Regions from separate parts of the Staphylococcus kloosii genome, predicted to be linked through region 2. Evidence: predicted binding sites of a transcription regulator. Region 2 holds the regulator's gene; the other holds the start of a gene.
What was found. The regulator LexA, encoded in region 2, represses DNA repair genes until DNA is damaged. The targets are predictions, from matches to a motif close to CGAACATATGTTCG.
Positions count from the first base shown of each region.

Region 1: the regulator LexA is predicted to act here: its motif matches at 3,857-3,870, upstream of C7J89_RS05880 (YolD-like family protein).

Region 1 covers NZ_CP027846.1:1,200,791-1,207,317, reverse strand. Annotated here, with positions in the region: gene C7J89_RS05895 (aldehyde dehydrogenase) at 1-1,069, shown strand, start outside; gene pglS (6-phosphogluconolactonase) at 1,143-2,177, opposite strand; gene C7J89_RS05885 (arsenic transporter) at 2,432-3,721, shown strand; gene C7J89_RS05880 (YolD-like family protein) at 3,893-4,297, shown strand; gene C7J89_RS05875 (LysE family translocator) at 4,392-5,012, shown strand; gene C7J89_RS05870 (hypothetical protein) at 5,076-5,246, opposite strand; gene C7J89_RS05865 (C45 family autoproteolytic acyltransferase/hydrolase) at 5,736-6,527, shown strand, end outside.
Region 2 covers NZ_CP027846.1:1,827,219-1,833,745, reverse strand. Annotated here, with positions in the region: gene guaC (GMP reductase) at 1-773, shown strand, start outside; gene C7J89_RS09135 (CAP domain-containing protein) at 784-1,806, shown strand; gene lexA (transcriptional repressor LexA) at 2,012-2,635, opposite strand; gene sosA (DNA damage-induced cell division inhibitor SosA) at 2,777-3,022, shown strand; gene C7J89_RS09120 (DUF896 domain-containing protein) at 3,125-3,382, shown strand; gene tkt (transketolase) at 3,461-5,449, shown strand; gene C7J89_RS09110 (YneF family protein) at 5,668-5,907, shown strand; gene C7J89_RS09105 (hypothetical protein) at 6,044-6,527, shown strand, end outside.

The DNA.
Region 1 (6,527 bases), 630 kb from region 2:
ATACGGTACCGTATTAATTATTGGACCTTTCAACTACCCGCTTCAATTGGTTATTGAACCTTTAATAGGTGCAATTGCTGCAGGTAATACAGCCGTTATTAAACCGTCTGAATTCACACCACATGTCACTAAAGTGTTACGTAAAATTATTGAAGATGTGTTTAATCCAGAATACGTAGCTGTAATTGAAGGTGAAGCAGAAACGACGCAGCAACTTACAGCATTACCTTTTGATTATATTTTCTTTACTGGTAGTGAAAATGTTGGCCGTTCTGTTTATCAAGCTGCCAGTAATAATTTAACACCAGTAACATTAGAATTAGGTGGTAAATCCCCTGTCATTATAGATGAATCTGCTAATATAAAGGTTACGAGTGAACGTATTTGTTTTGGTAAATTCACCAATGCTGGCCAAACTTGCATAGCACCCGATTACTTATTAGTAAAAAAATCGATTAAAAACGATTTGATCAATGCGCTTAAATCAACAATTTCTGAATTTTATGGTACAGACGTTCAACAATCTGAAGATTTTGGTCGTATCGTTAATGAGCGACATTTTTCAAGACTTACTGAGTTGTTAACGGAACAACAGCAGAATATCGTTTTTGGTGGTACGACAAATAAAGATACTTTATATATTGCACCAACAATTATAGACAATGTGGACGTTGACGCTAAAATAATGCAAGAAGAGATTTTCGGTCCACTATTACCAATTGTTACTTATGAAGATTTTGATGACGCATTAGCATTAATTCAATCCAAACCTAAACCACTAAGCTTATATTTATTTAGCGAAGATGAAAATGCTACAGAACGTGTTTTAAACGAACTATCATTCGGCGGTGGTGCTATTAACGATACATTGATGCACATTGCTAATCCAAATTTACCATTTGGTGGCGTAGGCAATTCTGGTATTGGCCAGTATCATGGCAAATATAGTTTCGATACGTTTAGTCACGATAAGTCTTACATTTTCAAAACGACACGTTTAGAATCTAGCGTTATTTTCCCTCCTTATAAAGGTAAATTTAAATATATTAAAACGTTCTTTAATAAATAATAACTACTAAAAAAGAGCATCTCATAATGAGTTGCTCTTTTTTATGTGATGGTTAGTTCGACTATCCAACTATTTATTGTAAAAATTTAACACATACACCTTCTGCCGCTTCGGCATGGTTGTCGACTTGTGTTAATTCACCAGTATTTTTATCTCTACTAAATACTGTTAACGCATAGTCGCCTTCTTGGTGTGCACAAACAAGAAAGTCGTCTGAATTTGTTATATTAAAGTCACGTGGGAATTCTCCACCACTGTGCGTAAAATTAACTAACTCAAGAGATGAGCCATCATTGGATACTTTAAATATTGCGATACTGTCATGCCCTCTATTACTTATATATAAAAACTGTTGATCTTGAGAAAGTCTGACCCCAGCTAGTTTTGTATCACCTGTAAAATCTTCAGGTATTGTGCTATGTCTTTCGACTTCTTTAAATTTACCATCTTGATAACTAACGACACTGACAATATTTGATAATTCATGTACGACATAAGCATAATTATTATTATCGTTAAATGTGATGTGACGTGGGCCATCTGCCGGTTCAAATTGAGTCACAGCATATTCAGTTAGGCCTTGTTCACCGTATTGATAAGTAACTACTCTATCAGTTCCTAGATCCATAGCCACTACATAATTATCAGGCGTCGTATCTAATAAATGTACATGTGGATGCTCTTGTCTCTCATTAGGTCCCACAGGGTAAGTGTGTTGTAATTCTTGTATTAGTTTGACTACTTTTCCTGTCGTCGTGTCTAATTCATATATACGCGCTAATCCTGCACCGTAAACAGATTCAAATAAAAATTGTCCGTTTGGAGAAACTGACACATAACAACCTGTTCCAGCAGTAGATTCAAGACATTTATTTATTAAAGTTAGCTGACCGTTATCACCGATTTTGAAACTTGCGATGCCGCAATCGTCTCCTTCTCGAGTAATGGCATATAAATATGAGTTATATTGAGTTAGGTATGTAGAAGCTTCAACTTCGTATCCAGTTTCTATTGTAGCGATTTTACCTGACGCTTCATCTAACTCAAAACGGTAAATGCCTTTTCCTTCTTTTTTAGTATATGAACCAACATAACCTATTGTTGTCATGAAAACCCCTCCATTATTGATATAACTTCATTTTATTAAAGTTAGCAGAGAATAACAATTAATTAAATTTCATCCTTATCTATTTAACTATACACTGTTAGCGCAAGCATTGCCTCTTACTGACAAATAGACAAATTGATGTTCCGATGTTAATCTATGTAAGTTAAATCGCATCGTTATTTTTCATAATTTACATTAAAAAAATTCATCGGTGCAATGTACTGTTAAAACCACGAAATCGGGTGAATCTAATCATGACATTTTTGGCAATCATCATTTTTGTCTTAACTTTGGTCTTAGTCATTTGGCAACCTAAAGGGCTAGATATAGGCATTAGCGCTGTTATTGGCGCTTGCCTTGCTCTACTAACTGGTGTTGTTAATTTTGCAGATGTTATTGAAGTAACGCAAATCGTGTGGAATGCTACATTAACCTTTGTTGCGCTTATTTTAATTTCTTTAATTTTAGATGCTGTTGGTTTTTTTGAATGGTCAGCTGTCTATATGGTTAAAGCATCGCGTGGCAATGGTATTAAAATGTTTATTTATATTATGTTACTTGGTGCAATTGTAGCGGCTTTTTTTGCTAATGATGGTGCTGCACTTATTTTAACACCAATTGTTTTAGCTATCGTACGTACATTAGGTTTTAATAAAAAAGTAATCTTTCCATTTGTTATTGCTAGTGGGTTTATTGCAGATGCCACGTCATTACCTTTTACGATTAGTAACTTAGTTAATATCGTGTCTGCTGATTATTTTAATATTTCTTTCATGAAATATTTTAGTCGCATGATATTACCTGATCTATGTGCGCTGTTAGCGAGTATAGTTATTTTATGGCTTTACTTTAAACGTTCGATACCGCTTCAATTCGAAGCACAACAAGTTGAAAGCCCTCACGCTGCTATTAAAGATAATCGCTTGTTTAAAATTTCTTGGATAGTATTGGCATTTTTACTTGCAGGTTATTTAATTAGTGAGTTTGCGCACATACCTGTATCATTTATTGCACTGTTTGTAGCTTTTATTTTCATATTATTAGCTCGTAAATCACAGGCGGTACAAACTAAAAAAATACTTAAAGAAGCACCATGGAATATCGTTATTTTCTCTATCGGTATGTACCTTGTCGTTTTTGGTTTGAAAAATGTAGGCATCACTCACCTACTAGGCAATGTATTAACATTTATTTCTAATCATAATTTAATTTTAAGTATTATAGGCACTGGTTTCATTTCTGCATTTTTATCATCCATCATGAATAACCTACCAACTGTATTAATAGATGCACTTGCCATTAATCAAGCAGACGTTACGAGTATGGTGAAAGAAGGCATGATTTACGCCAATGTTATAGGATCAGATTTAGGTCCTAAAATAACACCTATTGGCTCCTTAGCTACATTGCTATGGTTACATGTCCTTACTAATAAAGGTATCAAAATATCATGGGGGACTTATTTTAAAACTGGAATCGTCATTACGTTACCTGTGTTATTCATTACTTTATTAGGCTTATACTTAACACTTATACTCTTTTAAACAATATATCTTTCAGGTCGAGTCATATTTAGATGACTTGACCTTATTTATATATGTTTGAATTTTAATTTATTGCTACGTCAAACGTTGCTTAAATATTTCTTTTACTATTTTCGAAAAGCACTTGCACTTACGCGAACATTTGTTCTATTATTGTAGTGAGGTGATTCGATGATTCCAGATAAATATAAACAAGAAACCGATTATAGAAAGATCCCGAGAGAATATCTATCTAAAAATATTCCTATGGGTAGAGGTATGGTGAAGTGGGCACCTTTTGCCACGTTGCCCGAACAGTTCGAAACAATTCAAAACTATATCATTGATCAAAATAAAATTGACCGACCTATTTTATCGGACGATCAATTAAATGACTTAAACATTCATTTGCACCAGTCTTTGCACAACAATCGCCCAGTGCAACTTGAGTACTATCAAGAAGGTTGGCTCAAATCATTATCATTGACGATAAAGCATATCGATATGATAAATATGTATCTTACTGGCGTAACATATAATGACGGTGAAGACATTAAAGTTTCACTCTTAGACGTTACGAAGATACAACAACTTTAGTGTTAATAAATAACATATTGAATAATTTATTTAACTATACTAAACTTAATCAAATATCTATAACAATTTTAGCACTTGATAAAGGAGGAATAGTATGGAAAATTGGCTCAGTTTTATTGCCATTGCATTGATGATTATTATGATACCGGGACCCGACTTTTTCATCGTAGTTAATAATACGATGTCTGGCACTACTAAAAACGGTATTATCGCAGGTTTAGGTATTTGTAGCGCTCACGTACTATATTCTTCCTTAGCAGCATTAGGCCTTATTTTTATCCTAACTAGTTCGTACTATGTTTTTATCGTAATTAAGATTTTCGGTGCCTTATATATCGCTTATTTAGGTATCAAAGCAATAATTAACGCGCGTAAAAATGTGCCGATACATACAGAGATTCATAGTAAGCAAACGATTAATTTCACTACATCTTATAAACAAGGCTTTATGAGCACTATGTTAAATCCAAAAGCAATACTGTTTTATATTAGTATCCTTCCACAATTCGTCACAAACCATCATACAAGTTTACAAATCATTTACTTATCTAGTCTATTTATTGCAATTGTATTCGTGTGGTTTTTCATCTGTAGTTATGTTTTTGATTATATCAAAGCCTTATTTAATAGTCCGAAAATTAAAGCGGCATTTGACTATGTCGTAGGCATTTCATTGATTACATTAGCAGTAAGTATTTTAAAGATTGAACAATAACAACGCTGAATTAGTAAATTTATACAAAAAAAATAGAACACATCATGTGTTCTATTTTTATAATTAATTATTAGCTTCAATATCTGAAACAATTTCTTTTGTTTTACTTTCAATATCTTCAAAGTCTTTTTTGAAAATATAAGCAAATACTACTGCACCAACACCAGCTAAAAGTGATACAGTTAAGATTGTACCTAGTACAAATTTAATTAAACCTTTAATAAAATTCAACATTCTGATTCACCTCAATAATTTATTAACATCACTATCACTAATGATAGCATACTTAAAAGCATCAATAAAAGTATACCCATTATTTAGAATATATATTCTAGTAAAAAAACATAATCTTCTATGATATGCTTAAACTATTAAAAGTATATTTCTGTTGAAGGTACAATATTGGATACTTTATTTAGCATTTACATAATATCATAAATTAAAAAATAGCGATATTATTATTAGTTAGAGCCATAACAAAAAACGACTACTAAACAAGTAGCCGTTTGTTTTAAATATTTTTAGTTGTTCCACCAGATTGCAACTGCTGATTTAACTGCATCATAATAATCTCTCATAATATCACCTCAAAGAGTTAATAAATAATTTATCATCGATGTTATAATCATCATATTACACAACTATTAATAATTGCAATTAATATAAAATTACATTAAAGTTACAATTTTGTCATATAAAGTAACTATAGGAGCGTAGTTAATCATGCAAGATGTAAAATCGGACATAATGACTCATAGAGGTTCTCATTTTGATTTGGGCGTCAAAACTGCTCAATGGATGCAACAAACCCCACTCTTAAAAAATAGAGAACAAGAATGGCGTAAACGTATGCCACGCTTTGATATCAATATAAATGAAACATATAATATTTTTCAACATTATGCCCCACACATATGGGAAGAAATTATGGGGATGCAAGAAGTGTTAAATTTACCTACTCGCCAGATGATATTAAACTTTGCACATTATCGTTTTACACCATTAAAAAATAGTGGTTGCACTGTTTTTCTCGGCAATGATTATATGGTTAGAAACTATGATTACCATCCGGCAACATACGATGCACGTTATTTATTATTCCAGCCAAATGATGGTGGTTTAGCGCAAATCGGTCCTACTTCACGCGTTACTGGTCGCATGGATGGTATGAACGAAGCAGGATTGGTTATGGCTTATAATTTTATGCATCGTAAACATCCTGGTGACGGTTTCGTCTGTTATATGATTGGACGCTTAGTATTAGAGTATTGTAAAGACGTACCTGAAGCAATCCAATTATTAAAATCATTACCACATAGAAGTTCTTTCAGTTATATTGTGATGGATAAAAATTTAAATCACGCTATTGTCGAAGTAACACCTAGAGGAATAGATGTTAGATATGATAAAACGTGTACGAACCATTTCAAGTTGCTCACACACGAAAATAGAAACTATACAAAAGAATCCAAAGATCGTTTAAATAGACTCATCGCCCACTCACCAGAGCAATTC
Region 2 (6,527 bases):
ATGAAGATGCACGAATTCCATTTATTAATAAAATGCAGGAACAAGGTTTATTTGCTTCAATTTCAGTTGGGGTTAAAGAACGTGAATTTGGCTTTGTTGAACAACTTAAAGCAGAAAACGTAATTCCAGAGTACATTACAATTGATATAGCGCATGGTCATTCTGATTCAGTAATTAATATGATCAAGCATATCAAAAAACATATACCAGATACATTTGTTATTGCAGGTAATGTTGGTACTCCTGAGGGTGTACGTGAGCTAGAAAATGCAGGCGCAGATGCTACTAAAGTTGGTATTGGACCTGGACGTGTATGTATTACAAAAATTAAAACAGGATTTGGTACTGGTGGTTGGCAATTATCAGCATTAAATCATTGCAGTAAAGCTGCTCGTAAGCCAATTATTGCTGACGGTGGTATAAGAACACATGGTGATATTGCGAAATCTATACGTTTCGGAGCATCTATGGTAATGGTTGGCTCATTATTTGCTGCACACGAAGAGTCACCTGGTGAAACAGTTGAATTAGAAGGAAAACTATACAAAGAATACTTTGGAAGTGCTTCTGAATTCCAAAAAGGTGAACACAAAAACGTCGAAGGTAAAAAAATGTTTGTTGAACATAAAGGTTCTTTAAAAGATACTTTAGTAGAGATGCAACAAGATTTACAAAGTTCAATTTCATATGCAGGCGGTAAAGACTTAACTTCATTAAGAAAAGTAGATTATGTCATTGTACGTAACTCTATTTTTAATGGTGATAGAGACTAATTTTTAGTAGGTGTTAAACATCCGAAAACTATTATTTTATATTGTTCTATTTCTAGGGTTAATAATTGTTTTACCTATTAAAGAACCTGACTTTATGACGCATATCCAACAGCAAGCAAGAACAAAAGTAGATGCTTGGACGAATAATAGCAATACTGCTAATAATGAATTAAAAGTTCCAAGTAAGCAGGAATTTGCGTTAAATAATATTCAAATGAATATGACCAAAGCACAGGTTGAAAGTAAAATAGGTAAAGCACAAAGGATAACAACGAACGAATACGGTACGAAATGGTATAGTTATCATACAAAAGACTATCATGATTTTGTTATGGTTAGTTACATTGATAATAAAGTTAATGGTTTATATACGAACCAAAACGTAATATCATCGCAATCTCAGATAAAATATGGTTCTCCTAAAAATGTAGTGCGTCAACGGTTAGGAAAACCAATTACTGAAAAGCGTAAAGGTAACGTACTATACGAAATTGATAATAAAGAATATGATACCTTTAAAAAACATAATATATATACAACAGCATTTTATGACAAACACAATGATAATAATTTAACATCAATATTATTGGTAAGTAATCAAATGGAAAATCGTTTGCGTAGTCAATATGGAGCGCCATCAGATGATTTACAAAAAAGTTTCGAGCTACAAAATTTTGACCTTGTTAATGCTGAGCGTGTGCAACATAACTTATCAACTTTAACTTATAATGCCGCTATATCTAATACTGCACGAAAACATAGTAAAGATATGGCGAAGCAAAATTATTTTGATCATACAGACTTAAATGGTAATTCACCGTTCGATAGACTTAAGTCAGACAACATTGATTTTAATGCAGCCGGAGAGAATTTAGCCTACGGTCAAGTTGATAGCATATATGCACACGAAGGATTAATGAATTCACTAGGTCATCGAAAAAATATTTTGCGCCCGACCTACAATAAGCTTGGCGTAGGTGTAGCATTCAATTCTGATAAACAACCATATTGGACTGAAAATTATACCAATTAATGTTTAGCAAAACTTTTTCGGGGTATCTTTACTTTGTAAGGATGAGATGCTTATGAAAACTAAAAAGCAAAAGAAAAAAGACGATATATTAGAAAGAATTAAAGACGTCTTAGAGAAAAAATAAGCGATTGCGTATATACGCAATCGCTTATTTTTATTGTTTAGATAACAAGATATTTAAATTTATGAGAGTGTCTAGTGTAAATTACATTTCTCTAAATAAGCCAACAACTTTACCAAGTACTGTTACTTGATCTAAATATATAGGATCCATTGTACTATTTTCTGGTTGTAGTCTATAACGTGTTTTTTCTTTATAAAATCTTTTAACTGTAGCTTCATTTTCTTCTGTCATAGCTACAATAATATCTCCGTTTTCGGCAATAGTTTGACTTCTGACAATAACTTTATCTCCATCTAAAATACCAGCTTCAATCATACTATCTCCAACAACGTTTAGAATAAAGATATCGCTATTATGTGTTGACGTGAAGTGTTCGGGTAAAGGGAAATACTCTTCCACATTTTCTACTGCGGTAATAGGAATACCTGCAGTTACTTTACCAATGACAGGTACATGAATCGTTTCTTCAGTGTTAACAGGCTCTCCTAATAATTCAGAAACAATTTCTATAGCACGTGGCTTAGTAGGATCACGACGAATGTAACCTTTTTCTTCTAATCTAGATAAATGTCCATGAACTGTTGAACTTGAAGCAAGACCTACGGCTTCTCCTATTTCACGAACACTAGGTGGATATCCTTTAGATTGAACGATTTGCTTAATATAGTCGAAAATTTCTGTTTGACGTTTAGTTAATTCTCTCATAATAGGCACTCCCTAAATTAATTTGTCTTAATTATAGCATGGTTTTGATGCTTTTACAAACGTTTGTTCGTTTTTATGTTGACATAGAACAAGCGTTCTGATAAATTAATAATACAAACAAACGTTCTAGGAGTGGAGATAATGACTAAACAATATATAAACCAATATAAAACTTATTTAATCGTACTTTTAGCCACTATGATACTATGCACAATCTTTTTGCTATCAGTAGATTTTAACAATAAATCAGAACAAACGTACGAAATGACAGACCATAAAATAACAAATCAATCTAAGGGAACGTTAGCGAACAAAGCAAAAGATGATGAAAACAGTGACAAAAATGACGAACATACACCGAACCAAACAATTGCAATTATTCGATAACATTCTAATATAGACAGAAATAGTAAAGTGAGCGAAAACATTTAGTTTCGTTCACTTTTTTGGTACTATTTGTTAAGAGTAACAAAGCATGGAGGTATTGCTATGAGTAATAAAGAAGTTGATATTGATAGAATTAACGAATTAGCAAAAAAGAAAAAAGAAACAGGTTTAACAGAAGCCGAAGCTAAAGAACAATCAAAGCTTAGAGAAGCATATTTACAATCATTTAGAAAAGGTTTCAAACAACAAATTGAAAATACAAGAGTCATTGATCCAGAGGGTAATGATGTTACTCCTGATAAAGTTAAACAGAAATTAGATGAAAAAAATGAAACTGAACAAGATAATAACAAAAACTAATCTTATTTTTTTAAATTAATAGATAAATAAGTTATAATAGTAATTGTGTTATGCTACTTAAGAAAGGAAGTCGTTTAGATGTTTAATAAAAAAGACCAATTAGCTGTTGATACTATTAGAGCTTTGAGTATCGATGCTGTTGAACAAGCAAACTCAGGACACCCAGGTTTACCTATGGGCGCAGCACCAATGGCGTATACTTTATGGACTCGCCACTTGAATTTCAATCCCCAATCAAAAGATTACTTTAACAGAGACCGCTTTGTATTATCTGCAGGTCATGGTTCTGCTTTACTTTACAGTTTATTACATGTATCAGGAAGTTTAGAACTAGAAGAATTAAAACAATTTAGACAATGGGGTTCTAAAACACCAGGTCATCCTGAATTTAGACATACTGATGGCGTAGAAGTAACTACTGGTCCACTCGGACAAGGTTTAGCTATGTCAGTTGGTTTAGCTTTAGCTGAAAAACATTTAGCAGGTAAATTCAATAAAGATGATGCTAAAGTTGTTGACCATTACACTTATGTAATTGCTTCAGATGGAGACCTAATGGAAGGTATTTCTCATGAAGCAGCATCATTTGCTGGTCATAATAAATTAGACAAATTAATCGTATTATATGATTCAAATGATATTTCACTTGATGGCGATTTAAATAAAGCCTTCTCTGAAGATGTTAAAAAACGTTTTGAATCATATGGTTGGAACCACATCTTAGTTAAAGATGGTAATGATTTAAATGAAATCGATAAAGCTATCGAAAAAGCTAAAGGCCAAGATGCACCAACAATAATTGAAGTAAAAACAGTTATCGGCTTTGGTGCTCCAAATAAAGAAGGCACACATGGTGTACATGGTGCTCCTTTAGGTGAAGACGAAAGAAAACTTGCACTTGAAAATTATGGTTTAGATCCTGAACAACGTTTTAATGTTCCAGAAGAAGTTTACGAAATCTTCCAAGAAAACATGTTAAAACGTGCAAATGAAAACGAAGAAGCATGGAACAAGTTAGTTGAAGAATATGCTTCTAAATATCCAGAATTAGGCGAAGAATTCAAACTAGCTATCAGTGGTAAATTACCAGAAAATTACCAAGATGCTTTACCTGAATATGAAGCTGGCCACAGTGGTGCTTCTCGTGCTGACTCTGGTGAAGTTATCCAAGCAATCAGTAAAACTGTTCCTTCATTCTTTGGTGGTTCAGCCGATTTAGCTGGTTCAAACAAATCAAACGTTAAAGATTCTAATGACTTTAGTGCAACAACTCCTGAAGGCAAAAACATTTGGTTTGGTGTACGTGAATTTGCAATGGGAGCTGCTGTTAACGGTATGGCTGCACACGGCGGATTACATCCATATGGTGCAACATTCTTCGTATTCAGTGACTACCTAAAACCTGCGTTAAGATTATCAGCAATTATGGGTCTTAACTCAACATTTATTTTCACTCACGACTCAATTGCAGTTGGTGAAGATGGTCCAACACACGAACCTGTTGAACAATTAGCTGGATTACGTGCTATTCCAAATATGAACGTTATTCGTCCAGCTGATGGTAACGAAACTCGTGTAGCTTGGGAAGTAGCATTAGAATCAGAAAAAACACCTACATCATTAGTATTAACTCGTCAAAACTTAACAGCTTTAGATTTACCTAAAGAGGTAGTTGAAGAAGGCGTACGTAAAGGTGCTTATGTTGTATATGAATCTGAAAAAGATGCTGAATTCTTATTATTAGCAACTGGTTCAGAAGTTAACCTAGCTGTAGAGGCAGCTAAAGATCTAGATGCACAAGGTAAGGGTGTACGTGTTGTATCTATGCCTAACTGGCACGCATTCGATCAACAATCAGATGAATATAAAGAATCAGTTATTCCATCATCAATTACTAAACGTGTAGCTATCGAAATGGCTTCATCATTAGGATGGCATAAATATGTAGGTACTGAAGGTAAAGTTATCGGTATCGACACATTTGGTGCTAGTGCTCCTGGTGACTTAGTAGTAGAAAAATATGGTTTCACTAAAGAAAATATTTTAAATCAAATCCAAACATTTTAATTAATCTCTTATAATTAAAATTATTAAAGACATAAGAGCGCGGCTCTTATGTCTTTTTTCATTAATAATAAATTGTTAATACTTAAGCTAATGTATGTTTACAAATCTAAATTAAAATTGATATAATACTTAAGGTTGAATATATTTGAGGCGAAACTTCCTTGAAATAAAATATATATTTTAGTAAAATGCATAAGGATAGGAAAGTGGGTGAAACAATGGCAATTTGGTTAGCAGTTATTTTAATCGTAATAGCACTAATCATAGGTTTAGTAGGTGGCTTCTTCCTAGCAAGAAAGTATATGATGGATTACTTCAAAAAGAACCCACCAATTAATGAAGAAATGTTACGTATGATGATGATGCAAATGGGTCAAAAACCATCTCAAAAGAAAATTAATCAAATGATGACAATGATGAATAAAAATATGGACAGTAACATGAAAAAGTCTAAATAATAAGTCATTTTAAACTGGTACTTACTTATAAGGTAAGTATCAGTTTTTTTATAATGAGATATACAAGCTTTAAAACATAAGAAATGTTAAGGTAAGAAAAAATACAGTCCCTAAAATTAGCAAGGAGGTATTTGCTATGAAAATAAATAAAGTACTTATTTATACAAATAAATTAGTAGAAGTTAAAACTTTTTATGTCGATTTTTTAGGTTTTGAGTTAAAACAAGATACAAATGACTATTTTTCAATTTCGGTAGGCCGTAGTGAATTAATCGTTAAATATAGTGGAGCACTTGAAAATCCATACTACCACTTTGCTTTTGATATACCTCCCGAAATGTTTAATGAAGTTAAAGTATGGCTACAGGAACGTGTTGACTTATTAACTGAAGAAGGGCAAAATGAAATTTATTTTAGTGGATTTGATGCCAAGTCGCTTTATTTTTATGATCCAGCATACAATATAGTGGAATTTATGGCGAGGAATGAACATCGCAATAAGACACAAGCCAATCATTTTACTGTACGAGAAATATTCGGCATTAGTGAAATTGGACTAGTCATTGATAATTTAGAGCAATCAATGACCACTTTGAAAAATTATGACTTTAGAAATATAG